Regions from separate parts of the Rahnella aquatilis CIP 78.65 genome, predicted to be linked through region 2. Evidence: predicted binding sites of a transcription regulator. Region 2 holds the regulator's gene; each other region holds the start of a gene.
What was found. The regulator Fur, encoded in region 2, represses iron uptake genes when iron is present. The targets are predictions, from matches to a motif close to ATAATAATGAGAACNACTATCAA.
Positions count from the first base shown of each region.

Region 1: the regulator Fur is predicted to act here: its motif matches at 1,426-1,448, upstream of sodA (superoxide dismutase [Mn]).
Region 3: the regulator Fur is predicted to act here: its motif matches at 1,567-1,589, upstream of efeU (iron uptake transporter permease EfeU).
Region 4: the regulator Fur is predicted to act here: its motif matches at 2,227-2,249, upstream of feoA (ferrous iron transporter A).

Region 1 is NC_016818.1:49,599-52,810, reverse strand. It holds gene RAHAQ2_RS00230 (fibronectin type III domain-containing protein) at 1-1,286, shown strand, start outside; gene sodA (superoxide dismutase [Mn]) at 1,527-2,147, shown strand; gene RAHAQ2_RS00220 (methyl-accepting chemotaxis protein) at 2,419-3,212, shown strand, end outside.
Region 2 is NC_016818.1:3,425,682-3,428,893, forward strand. It holds gene fldA (flavodoxin FldA) at 162-689, shown strand; gene fur (ferric iron uptake transcriptional regulator) at 1,002-1,457, shown strand; gene RAHAQ2_RS15510 (ChiQ/YbfN family lipoprotein) at 1,597-1,932, opposite strand; gene chiP (chitoporin ChiP) at 1,946-3,212, opposite strand, start outside.
Region 3 is NC_016818.1:2,707,506-2,710,717, reverse strand. It holds gene putP (sodium/proline symporter PutP) at 1-1,412, shown strand, start outside; gene efeU (iron uptake transporter permease EfeU) at 1,663-2,514, shown strand; gene efeO (iron uptake system protein EfeO) at 2,558-3,212, shown strand, end outside.
Region 4 is NC_016818.1:277,238-280,449, forward strand. It holds gene feoB (Fe(2+) transporter permease subunit FeoB) at 1-1,712, opposite strand, end outside; gene feoA (ferrous iron transporter A) at 1,800-2,024, opposite strand; gene RAHAQ2_RS01265 (Tex family protein) at 2,457-3,212, opposite strand, start outside.

The DNA of each region.
Region 1 (3,212 bases), 1.5 Mb from region 2:
CAATATTGGAAATGAATGCGCCGGGTGATCTTCCCGTGATGTACTGGGTTAATGGCGAGGCAGTTTCCCCCGCAGCAGCAGACACTCAGGCACCTACTGCTCCGGGCAAACCGGTTGTCTCTTCTGTCACTGCCTCTACGGTTTCATTAAGCTGGAATGCGGCAACCGATAATGTCGGCGTTGATGATTATGTTGTTTATTATTATCCAACCGCAACAGATGTTTCTTTTGCATTAACGACTGCAACGAAGACAACAAATATCACGTTAAAAAATCTGTCATCTGAAACGAATTACTCGATTCAGATAAAAGCACGTGATGCTCAGGGAAATGAATCGCCATTTACCTCAGTTGTCAGTGTTACAACTATTCAGGGGACAGACGCCAGCGCCGGATACGCTGCTTATCTTGATGTATCTATTAATGCTACCTGGTATCCTGAAATAAGTGTCAACACCCAATATACCCAATGGGCAGTAGATCATAATGTCGATAAACTTTACTTAGCCTTCTTAGCTTATAGCGTCACTAAAGGCGGACTGGTGTGGGTAAATGATAATTTCGATTATGATTATGCAAAGCCCCTGACTGACATGATCAATACGTCTAATACCCAGGCCGTCATTGCCTTCGGCGGCGCAAAAGGCATCGACCCGTCTTATCATGTGAGCGTAGATACGCTGGTGGGCATGTACCAAAAAGTATTAAGTGATTTCCATTCAAACCATATCGATTTGAATTTTGAAGGCGGGACGAAATATAACAGTACGGTTGCGCTGACCGCCGCTGCCAGAGTGCAGGCATCAAACCCTGACGTAAAATTCAGCCTCACCATGCAAATCAATGATCAGGGCTTAAGGCCGGAAGCACTGGCAATGGTTGAACTGGCCAAAAGTTTAAACGTGGTTCTTGATGTTCAAATCATGACCATGTGTTTTGCCCGAAGCAATGTGGGCCAGGCCTCAATTGATGTCGCTGAAAAAGTCTATGAGCAGCTCGCCGCCGTTTATAAGGATAAAACACCGGCTCAAATCTATGCCATGATCGTGATGGTTGAAGAGATTGGACAAAATGGGGGCGGAACAGGAATGGGGATTTTCACCTTCGCCGACACCGATTTAGTGTCAAATTACGTCAAAGAACGCGGTATGCATACACTGGCAATCTGGGCACTTAATCGTGACTTCCCGGGCGATGTGGGTATGGAAACCCCCACAGCATCAGGTGATCCTGAACAAACTCAACCCTATGAATTTTCGAATCGTTTCCTGTCAAACCTGCACTAAAGTAACCGATGTCATTATTTTCCGTCTCGGCTTTCTCTGACCGACCTTAAGGGCAAGAATTCTTTTCTTGCCCTTATTCTTTATTGTTCTAAGCCCCATATAACAGGCGCTTACGCGTACCCGCACAAAGTGTGGAGCATAGATAATCATTTTCAATATCATTTAATTAACTATAATGATCCGACTGATTACGCGGTGCTCACAATGACGGTGCCGCCCTACACTATGGAGACGATGAACATGAGTTATTCACTGCCATCACTGCCTTACGCATACGACGCACTCGAACCGCATTTCGACAAAGAAACGATGGAAATCCATCACACTAAACATCACCAGACCTACGTTAACAATGCTAACGCTGCGCTGGAAAGCCTGCCTGAACTGGCTGCACTGCCGGTTGAAGAACTGATCACCAAACTGGATCAGGTTCCTGCAGACAAAAAAGTTGTGCTGCGTAACAACGCAGGCGGCCACGCTAACCACAGCCTGTTCTGGAAAGGCCTGAAAACCGGCACCACCCTGCAGGGCGAACTGAAATCTGCCATCGAACGCGATTTCGGCAGCGTTGACGCGTTCAAAGAAGCTTTCGAGAAAGCAGCGGCAACCCGTTTCGGTTCAGGCTGGGCATGGCTGGTACTGAAAGATGGCAAACTGGCTGTCGTGTCTACGGCTAACCAGGACAGCCCGCTGATGGGCGAAGCCATTTCCGGCGCTTCCGGTTACCCGCTGCTGGGTCTGGACGTGTGGGAACACGCTTACTACCTGAAATATCAGAACAAACGTCCTGACTACATCAAAGCCTTCTGGGCCGTTGTAAACTGGGACGAAGCAGCAAAACGTCTGGCTGAAGCGAAGTAATTTCGCCCTGCCGCCCTTCGCGGGCACGATGATGTTTTAGCCAACGGCGGGTCTGCGACCCGCCTTTTTTATGTCCTGAATTCGTATGCCTGATCACTGTTTTACAGCGAGTTATTCTTCTGTTTCCCACCTTTTTTAGACCCCGCTCGCATTAATCAAAAATACGCCGCAGATCCTATAAAGTTTATGAAACACCCTACCGATAGATCGTTCACAAAGGCGTCACAAAACCGCATGTCTATTTAAAAGGGATGTTTGACGGAGAATGATTATGAGTAACGGATCGGGTCTTTCGCAGTGGATGAACAATCTTAAGGTCGGCACCAAACTGGGTCTGGGTTTCGGCCTGGTGCTTTTGATCGCAGCCATCATTACCACTGCGGGAATGATTAAATTTAATGACATCAGTCAGCGTGCGGAAAAAGTCGATTTCAGTAATCAGATGAATGCATTACTCAATGATGCCCGCCTCAGCCGTACGCTTTATCAGCTCAATTACAATCCGGTGTATCTCAAACAAAATCAGGACAATATTGACGCGCTGTCGCAACTGATTTCGCAGTCGAAAGACAAGCTGGAATGGGATGCGGCTGGCCAGACCGAACTGGATCAGGTGCCGGTAAAAATCCATGAATATCAGCAGGCACAAACCGCGTTTAAACAAGCCGTCGATCGCAAAGATGCAGTACGCGCCAGTTGGAATCTTTCCGAAACTGAAGCCATTGTGAAGCGTTTACAGGATCAGCTGCGTGTTGAAGATGCCGATCCTTCCATTCGTCTTTCACTGGCCGAAGTCATTCAAAAACTGATCAACGTGCGTTATGACGTGCGCGGCCTGTTACTCAACATCAGCAAAGAATCCGAAGCCAAACTGTTGAAGTCAATTGATGATACGCAGGCCAATGCTAAAAAACTGAACGCATTACTGTTGCCGGATCAGCAAGCCACACTCGCCCCGCTGATGAGTGCGCTGGCGACCTATAAAGATCATGTTATGGCCTACATGCCAGCTTATGAAGATGAACAAAAGAACTCGCAACTGCTGTCAGTAAAAGCCGCTGAGAT
Region 2 (3,212 bases):
CACAAAGGCGATAACACTTAAAAATATTGCCCGATAAACTTATTTCCCAGTTAAGAAGGCGGGCAGAAACATATTCTCCGCCGCACGAGTTTGCTATCATCTGCATTATTATTGCCTGCGTTGCAGAGCACTTCATTGAGAACAAGAGGTTAGGTAATCTTATGGCCGTTGTAGGTATCTTCTTTGGATCCGATACAGGTAACACCGAAAACATCGCAAAAATGATCCAGAAGCAATTGGGTAAAGATGTTGCAGAGGTGCATGACATTGCGAAGAGCAGCAAAGAGGATCTGGAAAAATTCGATATTTTGCTAATCGGTATTCCAACCTGGTATTACGGTGAAGCGCAGTGTGACTGGGACGACTTTTTCCCAACGCTGGAAGAGATAGATTTCGAAGGTAAGCTGGTTGCACTGTTTGGCTGCGGTGATCAGGAAGACTACGCCGAATATTTCTGCGACGCGCTGGGCACCGTGCGCGATATCATTGAACCACGCGGCGCAGTGATTGTCGGACACTGGCCTACCGAAGGTTACCACTTCGAAGCCTCTAAAGGCCTGGCTGATGATAAGCACTTCATCGGACTGGCAATTGACGAAGATCGTCAGCCGGAACTGACCAGCGAACGCGTTGATGCCTGGGTGAAGCAGATCACAGAAGAACTCAGCCTTTCTGAAATTATTGGCTAAAAACCCTGTTGGCCCTGAGGATTTATTCTACAATTGAAGGGCCAAACTATTACTGAAATTAACAATTTAACTGCTACAAAATTGTAACTTTCGGTCATATCAAGGTACACTGAGTTCCTCTGTTTTTTCTATTGATCAAGTCGTTGCATTCCAAATGTGACCGGCAATTTGTGATCTTTATTAACAGGCTGTCGTTGACGAGAATTGGCACATTGCGTTAAACGAAGAGATTAAACGAATAATTTTGTGCCGCCGATGCCACAGGCTGCATGCCTCAACTTGATTAGCACATAGTAACAGGACTGAATCCGCATGACTGACAACAACACCGCACTGAAGAAAGCTGGCTTAAAAGTCACGCTTCCGCGCCTCAAAATCCTGGAAGTGCTGCAAGCGCCGGAAGGTCATCACGTTAGTGCGGAAGATCTTTACAAGCAACTGATTGATATGGGTGAAGAAATCGGTCTGGCGACGGTCTACCGTGTCCTGAACCAGTTCGACGATGCCGGTATCGTTACGCGTCATAATTTCGAAGGCGGCAAGTCCGTATTCGAACTGACTCAGCAACATCACCACGATCACCTGATCTGCCTCGATTGCGGACGTGTGATCGAATTCCGTGACGAGTACATTGAAGGCCGTCAGCGTGAGATTGCTAAAAAACACGGTATCAAGCTCACCAACCACAGTTTGTACCTGTACGGCCACTGTGAAGCAGGCGATTGCCGCGAAGATGAATCTTTGCACAACGATAAACCTGCGCATTAATATGCACAGGGCAACCTCGTTGCCGCACAGGCTCTGAATTAATTAACCGCTGAAAAGCGGTTTTTTTATGCGTGGATTTTGCGCTGACAGCAGACATAAAAAACCCCGGCAGCCGGGGTTTGATTGATGCCTGTTTGATTCACGGTTGCGGAGAATTATTGGCGCTGATTTCCTGCCATATCTTTCCGCAATCTGCTGCATACGCCTGACCATTACCGGTTTTACGCGCCGTCAGACAGCGCTGGTAATCCACCACACGCACCGTTTCCTGTTCCGCAAATTGCTGGTGGGCCTTTTCCTGTTTCAGTTTATTCAGTAACACCTGACAGGAAGCCAGTTTGTCCGGATTACCTTCCGACGTATTGATACAGGTACGATAATCTTCCCGCGTTTGGGATATTTGTACCTGATCGGTGGTTGGCGCACAACCGGCCAGCAGAACAGCCGAAACCACGATCATCAGTAATTTATTCATCGACATAGCGACCTCAGAAAATAGTGAATGGAGCGATAACGATGAATTTCACGTCTTTTTCATCCTGGAAGATATTGCCGTACCCGCCGCCCCAGCTCGGAATATCCGAATGGTTGTCGTACTGGGTGTAATGCAGTTTGAATAACGTACCTTTCGCGCGACCTTCCTGAAGGGTGTACAGCGCATCCAGGCTCCAGGCGCTTTCTTTCAGGCGCTGGCTCTGGTCGTAAGCAGCGTTGGTACTCGGTTTGGCATCCCACGCATAAACATATGAGCCACCGAATGCCAAACCCGGTAAATCCCATTTCGCCAGGTCATACAATACGCCTGCATACAGTGCTTTTTCCCCGTTGGCGTTGAAGTCCGAGCGGTTGTCCCACCACACATCAAGACGGCCATTTGAGGAAGAATAAGTCGGGGTCATGCGCTGCAGGAAGTAACCCTGATTCCCTTCCGCTTTGACCATTGTCCCTTCCAGTCGCCAGTTAAACTGACCGGTGGTATAGCCGAAGGTCAGCGCCTGCAACCATGCCAGACCATCGTACAAACTGTTCGGATCGTTCTTATCACTGATACGGTCTTCTGCGCCATAGAACTGATAGCTGGTGGTCAGCGGATTGCCCAGCAGATCCATTTTGTACGAGGCTTTAGCAAAATACTGATCGACATAACTTTCCGCCTGGCCAAATGCGCCTTCCAGCACGAAGTCATTTTTAAAATCATATTTTGCCCCGAGCGAGTGAATATAAGAAACGCCGGTTTTCTGGTCATTCTGGCGGAAATCATCCATTTCCAGATGCCACGGCGATTTATATTCGTCAGCCCACATATAGGAGAAACTCAGCTCACCCGGCTCACCGAAATCGTGTTTATAACCGGCTTCTGCACCGCGATAGGTACCCGGCATAAAGCTCCAGTGCGGCGCGATCAGTGTCTGTCCGGTAGGCTGAATATAGCCCGCGTGCCCCCAGAATCCGCCGTATTTGAATTTACCGGCGGCCTTATAAAGGCTGACCCCGCTTTTATCACCCGAGTAATCTTCGTCGTAAGCGCGGTTGCTGTTGGAAAAAGCGATTTCGTTGGGATGTCCGCTCTCGCTGCTCTCGGCCATTTCAATCGCCGTAAAGGCCGCGATATCAACACCAAAAATGTCCCAGGCATACCCGGAAGAAAAATCGAGATTCAGGTTAGCGGTAGAATGCGAAAGGTTGGTTGTATAGTCTTTGTAGCTGTTACTTGTCGGATCCATATCCTTGCGGTCACGTTCACGCTGCCAGTAA
Region 3 (3,212 bases), 720 kb from region 2:
CGTATCTACGAACCAAAAACTTCGATGATTATATTCTGGGCGGGCGCAGTTTAGGCAGCGTGGTGACGGCGCTTTCCGCCGGGGCTTCCGACATGAGCGGCTGGCTGTTAATGGGGTTGCCGGGGGCGATTTTTATTTCCGGGATTTCGGAAAGCTGGATTGCCATCGGCCTGACCATCGGGGCGTACCTGAACTGGAAACTGGTGGCGGGGCGGCTGCGTGTGCACACCGAAGCCAATAATAACGCGCTGACCTTGCCAGATTACTTTACGCATCGTTTTGAAGACTCCAGCAAGCTGCTGCGCATTATCTCCGCGATGGTGATTTTGGTGTTCTTTACCATTTATTGTGCGTCAGGGATTGTGGCCGGTGCGCGTCTGTTTGAAAGCACCTTCGGCATGACATACCAGACGGCGCTGTGGGCTGGCGCGGCGGCGACCATCCTCTATACCTTCATCGGCGGTTTTCTGGCGGTCAGCTGGACCGATACCGTGCAGGCAACCCTGATGATTTTCGCGCTGATCCTCACACCGGTTATCGTTATCCTCGCCGTTGGCGGCATTGATACCTCCATGATGGTGATCAATGCCAAAAACCCTGAATACACCGATATGTTCAAGGGCATGAATCTGGTGGCGATTCTGTCACTGCTGGGCTGGGGACTGGGCTATTTCGGCCAGCCGCACATTCTGGCGCGTTTCATGGCGGCCGACTCCCACCATACTATCCGCAGCGCACGCCGTATCAGCATGACATGGATGATTTTATGTCTGGCGGGCACCATTGCGGTCGGTTTCTTCGGGATTGCGTACTTCAGTAATAATCCGGGCGAAGCGGGCAACGTGACGCAAAACGGTGAGCGCGTGTTCATCGAACTGGCGAAGATACTGTTCAATCCGTGGATTGCCGGTATCTTGCTGTCCGCTATTCTGGCGGCGGTGATGAGTACCCTGAGCTGTCAGTTGCTGGTGTGTTCAAGCGCCATTACTGAAGATTTGTATAAAGCCTTCCTGCGCAAAGGGGCAGGCCAGCGCGAACTGGTATGGATTGGTCGTGCGATGGTGCTGGTTGTGGCGCTGGTCGCGATTGCGCTGGCCGCCAATCCGGAAAACCGTGTTCTTGGTTTAGTCAGTTATGCCTGGGCCGGTTTCGGCGCGGCATTCGGACCGGTGATCCTGATTTCCGTAATGTGGAAACGTATGACCCGTAACGGTGCGCTGGCAGGCATGATTGTGGGGGCCGTGACGGTGATCCTGTGGAAACAATATGGCTGGGCTGAACTGTACGAAATCATTCCCGGCTTCATTTTCGCTTCACTGGCTATCTGGATTGTCAGCCTGACGGGGCGTAAGCCTTCCGCCGCCGTGGAACAACGCTTCACTGCCGCCGAAGCGGAATATAATACTATTTAACGGATAGTTTACTTTTATACCACTCAGACCGGGGGCATTCAGGCCCCGGTTTTCAGCATTTTCTGCCGCATAAGCTTCCCGTCCTGATTTTTTCATGTGTATTTACCGAACCCCCCTTCAAAAAAAGGATCGGTTGCCTCTTGTATTTCTTTTGGCAAGAATGATAATCACTATCGTTTCTTTTTACTTTTCTTTACAGAGGCCTCATACATTCTGTTGTTCGTCAGAATGGAGGGCTCGGGAGCTCGTCATGTTCGTTCCGTTTCTCATTATGTTTCGCGAAGGGCTGGAAGCGGCGCTGATCGTCAGCCTGATTGCCAGCTACCTCAAACGGACGCAACGCGGGCAGTGGCTCGGTGTGGTCTGGATTGGCGTTTTCATCGCCGCCGCACTGTGTCTGGCGCTCGGTCTTTTCATCAACGCCACCACCGGTGAGTTTCCGCAAAAACAGCAGGAGCTGTTTGAAGGTATCGTCGCGGCCGTCGCGGTGTGCATCCTGACTTACATGGTGTTCTGGATGCGCAAAGTGTCGCGGTCTATCAAAGTGCATCTGGAAGGGGCGATTGATCATGCGCTGAATTCCGGTCGCGGTCAGGGCTGGGCGCTGGTCGCGATGGTGTTTTTTGCGGTTGCGCGTGAAGGGCTGGAATCGGTGTTTTTCCTGCTGGCAGCCTTCCAGCAAGACGTCGGTATCGAAGCGCCGATCGGCGCAATGCTCGGGCTCGGCGCAGCCATTGTGCTGGGTTTCCTGATCTACTACGGCGGGGTGAAACTGCATCTGGCGAAGTTCTTCAAATGGACCAGCCTGTTCATTCTGTTTGTCGCCGCCGGGCTGGCTGCGGGGGCTATCCGCGCTTTCCACGAAGCCGGATTGTGGAACCGTATGCAGGACATTGCCTTTGATCTGAGCGGTACATTATCCACACACTCTTTATTCGGCACGTTGCTGGAAGGGATGTTCGGCTATCAGGAGGCCCCGACGGTCAGTGAAGTTGCGGTGTATTTCCTGTATCTGATCCCCGCACTGTTCCTGTTCTTTAAACCACAGGGTAAATCGCCTGTGGTCGCGCCGGCCTCTGCCGGGCAAAAAACACAACGTTGATCCTTAAACCTTTCATCATCTTGCCTTTGTCACGGAGTTGTACATGCCACATTTTCGCCGTAAAGCTTTACAGACTGTACTGTTGTCCCTGCCGGCTTTCGCGCTGAGCGCCAGTGTGCTGGCTGCTGATGTTCGTCAGGTTAAAATTGCTGTTAACGACAAACAATGTGAACCGATGGCGCTCACCGTGCCCGCCGGTAAAACCCAGTTTGTTATCCATAACAACAGCCAGAAAAACCTGGAATGGGAAATTCTGAAAGGCGTGATGGTGGTGGAAGAACGTGAAAACGTGGCGCCGGGCTTCACGCAGAAAATGACGGCTAACCTCGAACCGGGCGAATACGACATGACCTGCGGCCTGCTGAGCAATCCGAAAGGCAAACTGACGGTCACTGCTGAAGGTACGGCCGCTTCCGGCAAGCCTGACGCCATGGCGCTGGTCGGCCCGATTGCGGAATACAAAGTGTATGTGACTCAGCAGGTGGCTGAACTGGTGGCACATACCAAAGCCTTTACGGACGCGGTGAAGAAGGGCGATCTGGCGAAAGCCCAATCCCTTTACGCGTCGACCCGCGTTTACTACGAGCGCATCGAACCGATTGCCGAGCTGTTCTCTGATCTGGACGGCAGCATCGATGCCCGTGAAGATGATTTCGAGAAAAAAGCCGAGGATCCGAACTTCACCGGTTTCCACCGTC
Region 4 (3,212 bases), 1.7 Mb from region 2:
GCCTGCCAGTTGTCAGGTTGTACGCCCATCGGCGACAGCACCGGTGTCAGCACTTTACTGACTGACGCCAGCGCAGAGTCATTGATGTTATCCACTGCCTTGCCGCTGAACGAGAAGCTGTTCAGCGCGCCGATGAAAATACTGGCAATCACGATCACCTTGCCAGCACGTAATACGAATCCTTTCAGACGTTGCCACGTTTGCAGCAGCAGACTTTTCAGGTGCGGCACGTGATACACCGGCAGTTCCATCACAAACGGCGAGGCTTCGCCGCGCATGATGGTGTATTTCAGCAGCAGGCCGGTCAGGATGGCGACCACGATGCCTAACAGATACAGCGAGAATACGACAGATGCGCCGTCCTGGCCGAAGAACGCCGCGGAGAATACCGCGAAAATCGCCAGACGTGCGCCGCATGACATAAACGGTGCCATCATCACGGTGATCAGACGTTCGCGCGGCGCATCCAGCGTACGGGCGCCCATGATAGACGGTACGTTACAGCCAAAACCGACAATCAGCGGCACAAAGGATTTCCCCGGCAGGCCGAGCGATTGCATCAGCCTGTCCATCACAAATGCGGCACGCGCCATATAACCGGAGTCTTCAAGGAAGGAGAGGAACAGATACATCATGCCGATTTGCGGCACCAGCGGCAGCACGGTATTGATACCGCCACCCAGCCCCTGTGCCAGGAAAATGGTCAGCCACTGCGGGAAATGCAGGGTAAAGCCAATCCACTGCATGCCCTGAATGAAAATCGCGGCTGAGCCGATATCGAAAATCGGTTGCAGCGCGCCGCCGATGTTGATGGCCAGCACAAACATCAGATACATCACCAGCAGGAAAATCGGCACGCCCAGAAAGCGGTTGAGGATCACGCGATCGAGCACCTGCGTCAGTTTGTTCGGCGCCGTGAGATGAGAGTTGCTGATCTCGGCGCAAAGTGCCGCGATGCTCTGATAACGTGCATCGGCAATCAGCAGCGCCGGATCTTCCAGTTTGTGCTCAGCCAGCCGGGCTTTCACCTGCGGCAATAATGCCTGCGCGTTGCCTGCATGCGTCTGGCTATAAATATCCCCTTCAAGAATTTGCAGTGCCAGCCAGCGGCGTTGTTGCAGCGCCATGTCTTGCGGCATGCCCGCAGCCAGCACATCCACTTCCTGTTGCAGAACCGGATGATATTGCACACGTTCCAGCGCAGCCACCTGGGGTAACTCGTCGATCGCGGCTTTCAGTTCTTTGATGCCGCTGGCACGGGTAGAGACCAGCGCGACTACCGGGCAACCCAGACGGGCAGATAGCGCAGGGATATTAATATTGATGTTCTGGATTTTAGCGATATCAAGCATGTTCAGCGCCACGATGCACGGCACGCCCAGCTCCAGCAGTTGCAGTGTCAGGTATAAATTGCGCTCGAGGTTTGAGGCATCCACGACGTTGATCATCAGATCTGCATCACCACTGAGAATGTAATGGCAGGCAATTTGTTCATCGAGCGAGGTTTGCTCGGAAATGGTGGTCAGGGAATAGGTGCCGGGTAAATCCACCAGTGTAATCTGATGCTCAGCGGTGGTGAACTGACCTTCTTTGCGCTCGACAGTAACCCCTGCCCAGTTACCGACACGCTGGCGTGAACCGGTTAACTGATTGAAAAGCGTCGTTTTGCCTGAGTTTGGGTTACCAATCAGGCCGATAGTTAATGGTTTCATACGTTAAAGTCTACGCGTGAGAAAAGGGAAACATGCAAGCACAAGGCCCGCCGCGAAAAATGAACAGTCGATGGCCTGATGCGGGGATCAGGCCAGCATCTCGAGCTGGAGGAGATCGAGATCTTTTCTGCGGACGACGAGGCTGGTACGGCGGGTTTCGATTTGTACCGGATCGCCCATCGGCGCGACGCGGATAATGTTAAAAAATGACCCCGGTAACATCCCGAGTGACAGCAGTTTCTGCCGGTACGCCGGACTGATCTCATGAGAAAAGCCGGTAATTTTATAAGCACGTTTTGACTGAAGTTGCATAATTCCTCGCGAGGCGATCAGGCATTAATGGATGACGGCGTTTTAGTGATACTGCGCCGTGCGTCCCTGCCCGGTGATGTCGCTGACCAGCGATTTATGTGGCTAACGATTTTTGTTGCTAAAGATAGTGCTCAGAAATTGTCCCTGGTGCGAAATTATCAGCCCTTGGCTGACGGCGCATTGAATACGCAACGAAGTACAAACGAGAATAGTTATCATAATTAGTACGCGTATGGAGACAAAAGAAAAGAGGCGGGCCTCTTCGCGGCTATCTCCACCGCGTTGCTATCCTATGCCTGCCTGATGGTCGATTTATTGATTTATCTCAGTGATTGATTCATTAGGACAGAGTTTAAAAAGTGTTGAAAAAAGAGCCATAAAAAAAGCCGCTGATTATCAGCGGCTTTCGTCGGCAGAGGATAAAACAGAGAATTACCGTTTTTTGCCGAGCGCGGCTGCCAGTGCATCAGCCATGGCATTATTGCCCGCCGGAACCGTATTGCGGCCCGCCGGTTTGTTCGGCGAATGGCGTTTCTGGTTGTCGCGGGTATCTGCCGCTGGCGCGGAAGAACGGCGGGCAGGCGCTTCGCCCGGTTGCTCATCCAGTCGCATGGTCAGCGCGATACGTTTGCGTTGCAGATCGACTTCCATCACTTTGACTTTCACGATATCACCGGCTTTCACCACGGTATGCGGATCTTCAACGAACTTGTTCGCCAGTGACGAGATATGCACCAGACCGTCCTGATGGACGCCGATATCGACGAATGCACCAAAGTTGGTGACGTTAGTGACAGAACCTTCGAGGATCATACCTGGCATCAGGTCGTTCATGGTTTCCACGCCATCGGCGAAGGTCGCGGTTTTAAACTCAGGACGCGGATCGTGCCCCGGTTTTTCCAGCTCTTTAATAATGTCGGTGACCGTCGGCACACCGAATTGCTCATCGGTGAATTCGCTGGCTTTGAGGCCGCGCAACACATTCGAATCGCCCATCAGTTCTTTCAGCGCCATCTGTGTCGCCGCCAGAATGCGTTCCACTACCGGATAGGTTTCCGGGTGAACCGTCGAGGCATCGAGCGGATTGTCGCCGTGATTGATGCGCAGGAAGCCCGCGCATTGCTCAAAGGCTTTTGGTCCCAGACGGCTGACTTTCAGCAACTGTTCGCGGTTACGGAACTGACCGTT